Regions from separate parts of the Pantoea sp. X-Soil-YNGN-775 genome, predicted to be linked through region 1. Evidence: predicted binding sites of a transcription regulator. Region 1 holds the regulator's gene; the other holds the start of a gene.
What was found. The regulator PhoB, encoded in region 1, activates phosphate uptake and scavenging genes when phosphate is short. The targets are predictions, from matches to a motif close to CTGTCATAAAACTGNCNNAT.
Positions count from the first base shown of each region.

Region 2: pitA (inorganic phosphate transporter PitA) is a predicted target of PhoB. The motif match lies at 2,105-2,124, and genes of this name have one in related genera.

Region 1 covers NZ_AP035945.1:939,532-943,671, reverse strand. The annotation lists gene AC6I8I_RS04280 (cobalamin-independent methionine synthase II family protein) at 1-194, opposite strand, end outside; gene AC6I8I_RS04275 (PstS family phosphate ABC transporter substrate-binding protein) at 658-1,578, opposite strand; gene phoR (phosphate regulon sensor histidine kinase PhoR) at 1,591-2,910, opposite strand; gene phoB (phosphate response regulator transcription factor PhoB) at 2,925-3,614, opposite strand; gene sbcD (exonuclease subunit SbcD) at 3,810-4,140, shown strand, end outside.
Region 2 covers NZ_AP035945.1:3,993,183-3,997,322, reverse strand. The annotation lists gene uspB (universal stress protein UspB) at 67-402, shown strand; gene pitA (inorganic phosphate transporter PitA) at 440-1,942, opposite strand; gene AC6I8I_RS18800 (BaiN/RdsA family NAD(P)/FAD-dependent oxidoreductase) at 2,186-3,370, shown strand; gene AC6I8I_RS18795 (aldo/keto reductase) at 3,380-4,140, opposite strand, start outside.

The sequences.
Region 1 (4,140 bases):
CCATCGGTCACCACCTGCAGGCCATTTTCGCGCTGTTTTGCCACCACATCGCGGATGGCGTCATCTTCAACCTGCCGCAGGGCTGCCGCATCAATTTCACCGGCGGCGAACTGCTCACGCGCTTGCTTAATCGCGGCGGGACGCAGAAAACTGCCGACGGTATCAGCACGGAACGGGGCGGTATTTCTTTGCATGATCACTCCTGTCTCGCCTGCCGGTGGTTTCAGCAGGAAATAATTGCGCTCTGTTATTTATAGCCATCTGGATGGCTATACGTCTGAACGCAGGATGACACGTGCCGCCGTCCGCTGCAATAGAAGAAAATTCACCGCTCATGAAGAAAATTCATGTTGGTTGATAAGATGAGGTGCTGCCCAGCTTTGCAGCGGCTAAGGAGAGCCGTCTGTTACGCCGGTGACGATGATATTTACAGCAGCTAAGAAGAGCAGAAGGTGCGACCAGAGGTGAATCGTCCAGCGCCGGTTAAGCAAAGTGTTACGCGCCTGAAGACGACCGATACAGCGCCGCGTGCCGGTCGCGGATAAGCAAAGCCATACGCGCCTGAAGACGATCGGTTAAACGCCGCGCGCCGGTCAAGCACATGCAGAACGCGCGCCTGAAGATGATCGATTAAGCGTGATGCCTGCCTGAAAAGGGTTAATTAAGCGCCGCGCGCGCCTGCGCCATCTGGCTATCAGAGAGCGGCAGATATCCCGCCTCGCTGACCCGTCGCTGTCCCTGCACCGAGAGCACCTGCTGCAGGAACGCTGCCACCAGCGGCGGCAATGGCTGACCCGGCGCCTTGTTGACGTACAGATAGAGCGGACGGGCCCACGGATAACGACCACTGCGGATCGCCTCTGCGTCGGGTGCTACAGCCTCACCCCGAGGGTTCACCACCGCCAGCATTTTTACGCCGCTGAGATGGAAGCCAAAACTGGCGTAACCGATGCTGCGTGGATTGCCGGCCACCGCCTGTACCACCGCTGCCGAACCGGGAAATTCGGCTACGTCATTGCGAAAATCGCCCTGACAGAGCGCCTGCTGCTTGAAGAATCCCCAGGTGCCGGACGCCGAGTTGCGTCCGTAGCGCTGGATCGGTCGGCGGACCCACTCAGATGCCTGCGTGCCGAGATCGCCCCAGCGTTGCGGCACCGATGTCGCGCCACACAGGCGGGTAATCGAGAAAATGGCGTCGAGCTGACGCGGCGTAATCTGCTGCAGCGGATTGCGTTGATTAACCACCACCACCAGCGCATCCATCGCTACCGGTACCGCCAGCGGAGGATAACCATAGCGCGCTTCAAACGCCTGCCGTTCATCCGCCTGCATCGGGCGGCTCATTGGTCCAAGCTGCGCCGCACCGGCAGCCAGCGCAGTCGGCGCGGTCGACGAACCGGAAGCCTGCACCTGCACATTGACGCCCGGAGCCTGCCGGCTGAAATCCTCGCCCCACAGCGTCATCAGGTAGCCCAGCGTATCGGACCCGACGCTGCTGAGGTTGCCCGACAGCGTGCCGGACTGGGCCAGCGCCATGCCTGGCAATAAAATGACCATCAACAAAACAAGTGCGCGCATCAAGCAGATCCGTCAGCCATTAATGGAAGCATTCTCCTGCATCCCACTGCTGACAATCAACCTTGCCGGCAGGGTAAAGGTAAAACAGGTCTCCTGATGCGGCACGCTGGTGATATCCAGCCGCGCATTATGGTGGCTCAGGGCATGTTTCACGATCGCCAGCCCCAGCCCGCTGCCGCCGGTCGCCCGCGATCGCGCCTTATCGACCCGGTAGAAACGCTCGGTGAGACGGGGAATATGTTCAGCCGCGATGCCCGGCCCGTTATCGCACACCCGAAACGTTGCGCCCTGCTTGCTGCGCAGCCAGCTGATATCAATGCGCGTGCCCTCCGGCGTATGATTTACCGCGTTGTAGACCAGGTTGGAGATGGCGCTGCGCAGCTGTTCATCGTTGCCGAACACTTTCAGATGCGGATCGGTATGGAAATGGATGTCGTGACGTCCGCCGCTCAGGGTGGCGGCCTCATGCTGCAGCAGCCGGAGCATCACCGGCACATCAACCTTCTCTTTCAGATCGATCGCCGGCGCAGCTTCAATCCGCGACAGCGTCAGCAGCTGTTTAACCAGGCTATCCATGCGGCGCGTCTGCTCTGACATGGTATGCAGCGCCTTACCGCGTGAACGCTCGTTCATCACCGAGTCATTCATCATCTCCAGATAGCCCTGCAGCACCGTCAGCGGGGTGCGCAGTTCATGGCTGACGTTGGCAAAGAAGTTACGCCGCGCCCCCTCCAGCTGATGCATCTGAGTGACGTCACGCGCCACCAGCAGCCACTGGCCTTCACTGTAGGGCATAACGCGAAATTCCATGTGGTACTGGTTATTCAGCACCAGCGTCAGCGGTTTGTCGAAGTCACGCTGGCGGATATAGCGCGAGAATTCCGGATAGCGCAGCAGGTTAAGGATGTTCTGGCCATTATCTTCTGGCCAGCGTAGCCCGAGATGCTGTTGTGCCAGCCCGTTGCACCAGAAAATGGTGCCCTCTTCGGTGGTGAGGATCACCGCATCCGGCAGCGACTCGGCGCCGCTGCGAAAGCGTTTAATCAGGTTGCCGAGTTCGCGCCGCCGCCGCCGGTTGCGTAACTGCATCTGGTAGAGCCCGTAAAACAGCGGTTCCCAGCTGGCCCGCCCGGCTGGCGGCGTCATGGTACGATCGAGCCACAACCAGTGCGACAGGCGCATCAGGTTGTGGAAATGCCACAGCAGCACCGCCAGCACGCTCAGCAACAGCAGCCACGGCAGATAACCGAACAGCAGGCCAAGCAGCAGCGCAGGCAGACACGCCAGCAGCAGTTCTGACAGTAATCTCTTCCAGGAGAGGCGTTCCAGCACGGTGAAAACTCCGTTTAGTAGCGGGCAGAGAAACGATACCCTGTTCCACGGACGGTTTGTACCATGCGATCGTGGCCGGAGACTTCCAGCGCTTTACGTAAACGGCGAATGTGAACATCGACGGTGCGATCTTCGACATACACGTTGGTGCCCCAGACGTGGTTCAGCAGCTGTTCGCGGCTATAAACCCGCTCCGGGTGGGTCATAAAGAAGTGCAGCAGTTTATATTCGGTAGGGCCCATTTCCAGCGGCGTGGTTTCCGACATCACCCGGTGCGAGGAGGGATCCAGGCTCAGTCCCTGCATCTCAATCACCTCTTCCACCGCCATCGGTGAAATACGGCGCATGACGGCTTTGATGCGCGCCATCAGCTCTTTTGGCGAGAACGGCTTGGTGATGTAATCGTCAGCGCCGACTTCCAGCCCGCGCACCCGGTCCTCTTCTTCACCGCGGGCGGTGAGCATCATCACCGGAATATCGCGGGTCATCGCTTCGCGTTTCAGATGCTTAATAAACTGAATGCCGCTGCCGCCGGGTAACATCCAGTCCAGCAGAATCAGATCGGGCCAGGGTTCAATCAGCTTACCCACTGCGCTGTCATAATCTTCCGCCTCAATTGGCTGATAGTCGTTCTGCTCCAGAACAAAGCACAACATTTCACGGATTGGGGCTTCATCTTCCACAACCAAAATGCGCTTAGCCATTATTACTCCTGCTGATATGACGGCTGTCACTGAGATTCGCGGCGCCATTATGCGTCAGATTTGTGACACTTTTATGAAAAACATACCCGCTCATTCAGGCCAGTGGTAATCAATTATGACCGCGCAGCGACAATTTTTCGCTTTGGCCACAGAGCCAGTATAATCGCCGGGCGAATTACAACGGCAGGGAGTTTTATGCGCATCATTCATACTGCGGACTGGCATCTGGGGCAGTTCTTTTACAACAAGAGTCGGGCAGCGGAACATCAGGCGTTTCTCGACTGGTTGTTGATCCAGATCGAACAGCATCAGGTGGATGCGTTAATCGTGGCGGGCGATCTGTTCGATACCGGCACCCCGCCCAGCTACGCGCGCGAAATGTTCAACCGCTTTGTGGTGGCGCTGCAGCCCAGCGGCTGTCAGCTGATTGTGCTGGCGGGCAATCACGACTCGGTGGCGACGCTCAATGAGTCATGCGAACTGCTCGCCTGCCTGAATACCCGGGTGATCGCCACGCCCGAGGCCA
Region 2 (4,140 bases), 1.2 Mb from region 1:
TCTGTGGGCGTGCTCAGCGTTTTCCCGCTGCGTCTGTTCCTGCGGCTCCAGCCAGGAGGGGAGAATATGATCAGTACTATTGCGCTTTTTTGGGCGCTTTGTGTGGTGTGTATTGTGAATATGGCGCGCTATTTTTCTTCTCTGCGTGCGCTGCTGGCAGTATTACGCGGTTGCGATCCGCTGCTGTATCAGTATGTCGACGGGGCGGGATTTTTCACTTCTCATGGCCAGCCCAGCAAGCAGGTGCGGCTGGTGACCTATATCTGGGCGAAACGCTATCTAGATCATCATGATGACGAATTCATCCGTCGCTGCGAGCGGGTAAGAGGACAGTTTATGCTGACCAGCGCGCTATGTGGACTGGTGGTGATCAGCCTGGTGGCGATGGCGATCTGGCATTAAAAAGGGCGACTTTCGTCGCCCTCTGGTCTGGCTGGCATTACACCAGTTTTAACGCAATCCAGTAGAGCGAACCTGACAGCACAATACATACCGGCAGCGTGAAGATCCACGCCATGGCGATGTTTTTGATGGTCCGGCTCTGCAATCCGCCGCCGTCAACCAGCATGGTACCGGCGACTGACGAAGAGAGGATGTGGGTGGTGGAAACCGGCATCCCGGTATAGCTGGCGACGCCGATAGAGAGCGCTGCCGTAACCTGGGCTGACATTCCCTGCGCATAGGTCATGCCTTTTTTACCAATCTTCTCACCAATGGTGGTGGCAACACGACGCCAGCCAATCATGGTGCCGATGCCCAGCGCTAACGCGACCGCAACGATAATCCAGATTGGCGCATACTCGATGGTGCCAAGCAGATCGCTTTTCAGCTTGTTAAGGAAGCGTTTGTCGTCCGGGGTGGTTTCCGGCAGCCTGGCCGCTTTGTCCGCCGTGTCTGAGATACACAGCAGCAGGCGACGCATCTGGCCGCGCTGTTCGACCGTCAGCTGATCGTAACTTTGCAGGTTATTCAGCAACACCTGTGCGCGCTGAACCGCCTGTAACGCGCGGGCGCTGTCACAGTGGAACTCCTGCGGGCTGGTGGATGGCACTTCTTCCGGCGTTGGCAGCTTAGGCGGTGCCATCTGGATAATATGCGTCAGCGAAGCGTTGTGCTGCTGATAATACTGCTCCAGATGATTAACCGCATCGCGGGTGCGGGTGATGTCGTAGCCTGAGGCATTCATGTTCACCACGAAGCCGGCCGGTGCCACGCCAATCAACACCAGCATGATCAGACCAATGCCTTTCTGGCCGTCATTCGCGCCATGCGAATAGCTGACGCCGATCGCCGAAACAATCAGGGCGATGCGGGTCCAGAACGGCGGCTTTTTCTTGCCGTCGATCTTTTCGCGGTCGGCTGGCGTCATATGAATGCGGGCACGTTTTTTAGTGCTGCTCCAGTAACGACGCAGAATAAAGATCAGGCCACCGGCAATCACCAGGCCGATAATCGGCGACAGGATCAGAGACAGGAAGATGTTCAGCACTTTCGGGATGTTGAGCGCATCAACCACCGAGGTACCGGTCATCAGGGCGTTGGTCAGACCGATACCAATAATGGCGCCGATCAGGGTATGGGAGCTGGACGCCGGCAGACCCAGATACCAGGTGCCGAGATTCCAGATAATCGCCGCCAGCAGCATAGAAAACACCATGGCGAGACCGTGAGCCGATCCAACATTCAACAACAGATCGGTGGGGAGCATATGAACAATGGCATAGGCGACACTCAATCCACCGAGTAGCACGCCAAAGAAGTTAAACACGCCAGCCATAACCACAGCAAGCTGGGCACGCATGGCACGCGTATAGATGACCGTCGCAACTGCGTTGGCCGTGTCGTGGAAGCCGTTGATTGCTTCGTAAAACAATACAAACAGCAGGGCAAGAACCAATAACAGGCCAGTACTGAGGTCTAGACCAGCAAACAGATGTAGCATAAACGTTACGCCATTTTTGGAGGACATGAACGCGGCGCATTATCCGCGACAACGTGCTGTATGGGAAAGGAAAATATAGCCTTAATTTGACCTTTAGCAGTAACGTAGCCGGGTTAAAGGGGTAAAAAGGCCCAGATATTAGTCAGTTACATTATGACACATTTACGGCAAATTTTTGACACTGGCGTCTCAGTGAGCAGATCACTACAATCTGCGCCTTTCCGATTAAGTGAGTAAACCGCCGTGGAACAGTTTGACGTTATCATCATTGGTGCCGGGGCCGCAGGGCTGTTCTGTGCCGCCCAGGCCGGACAGCGCGGGCGTCGCGTATTGCTGCTGGATAACGGCAAAAAGCCGGGACGTAAGATCCTGATGTCAGGCGGCGGGCGCTGCAACTTCACCAATCTGTACACCGAACCGGCAGCCTATCTGTCACATAACCCCCATTTCTGTAAGTCGGCGCTGGCGCGTTATACCCAGTGGGACTTTATCGATCTGGTTAATCGTCACCAGATCGCCTGGCATGAGAAAACCCTCGGCCAGCTGTTTTGTGACGATTCCGCCCAGCAGATTGTCGATCTGCTGCTGGCCGAGTGTGAAAAGGGCCAGGTGACGCTGCGGTTACGCAGTGAAGTACTGAACGTGACGCGTGACGACAGCGGCTACACCCTGCAACTGAACGGCAGCACGGTGCAGGCGGAAAAACTGGTGATTGCCAGCGGCGGCCTGTCGATGCCCGGCCTGGGCGCGTCGCCGTTTGGCTATAAAATTGCTGAACAGTTTGGTCTGACTGTTTTCCCGACGCGCGCTGCGCTGGTGCCGTTTACCCTGCATAAGCCGCTGCTGGAACAGCTGCAGACGCTGTCCGGCGTAGCACTGGAAACCACCATCGACGCGCAGGACGGCACCCGCTTTAAAGAGGCGATGCTGTTTACCCACCGTGGGCTCTCTGGCCCGGCGGTGTTGCAGATCTCCAGCTACTGGCTGCCGGGTGAGTTCGTCACCATCGATCTGTCGCCTGCCACGCCGCTTGATGCCTTTCTGACCGTTCAGCGTGAGGCGCATCCGAACCTTAGCCTGAAGAACAGCCTGGCAAAAATTCTGCCGAAACGGCTGGTGGAAGTGCTGCAAACGCTGAAGGTGGTGCCGGATATCACTCTGAAGCAGCTCAACAGCAAGCAGCAGGCAGAGTTGGTGCAGACGCTGCACGCCTGGCGTATTCAGCCGAACGGAACCGAAGGCTATCGCACTGCCGAAGTGACGCTGGGCGGGGTGGATACCAGCCAGCTCTCTTCGAAAACCATGGAAGCGCGGACGGTGCCGGGCCTCTATTTCATTGGTGAAGTGGTGGATGTGACCGGCTGGCTGGGGGGATATAACTTCCAGTGGGCGTGGAGTTCCGCCTGGGCGTGCGCCCAGGCGTTGTAAATCGTACGACTACCAGCGCTGATGCACGTAAGGCGCAATCTTCGCCTGATAAATCTGCTGCAGCGCCGCCATAGTCTGGTCAGACAGCGCGTCAACGCTGCTGGCGCGGGCATTGTCTGCCGCCTGCTGGCGATTTTTCGCGCCGGGGATCACCACGCTGACATCGTCGTTCATCAGGATCCAGCGCAGCGCCAGCATCGCCATGCTGATGTCGCCCGGCACGTAACGACGAATCTCCTCTACCGCCTCCAGCGCCACCTCATACGGTACGCCGGAAAAGGTTTCGCCTTTATCGAAGGCTTCGCCATTGCGGTTGAAAGCGCGGTGGTCGTCGGCAGCAAACTGGCTGTCCGGGCCCATTTTTCCGGTCAGCAAGCCGGATGCCAGCGGGACGCGGGCGATAATCCCGACATTACGCCGTTTCGCCTCTCGCAGCAGCAGTTCCGCCGGACGCTGGCGGAAGATGTTGTAGATCAGCTGAATGGATGAGACGTTGGGAAATTCCAGCGCCTTCAGTCCCTCTTCGACTTTTTCTACCGACACGCCGTAATGACGAATTTTCCCGGCGGCAACCATCTCATCCATCACTGCAAACACCTCCGGATTGTAATAGACCTCGGTTGGCGGGCAGTGAAGCTGCACTAAATCCAGCGTGTCGGTTTGCAGGTTCTCACGCGAGCGGTCAACAAACGCGTTGAGGTTGCTGGCGTTATAACCGTCAGCAACGTGCGGCGAGAGACGCCGGCCCAGCTTGGTCGCCACAAACGGAC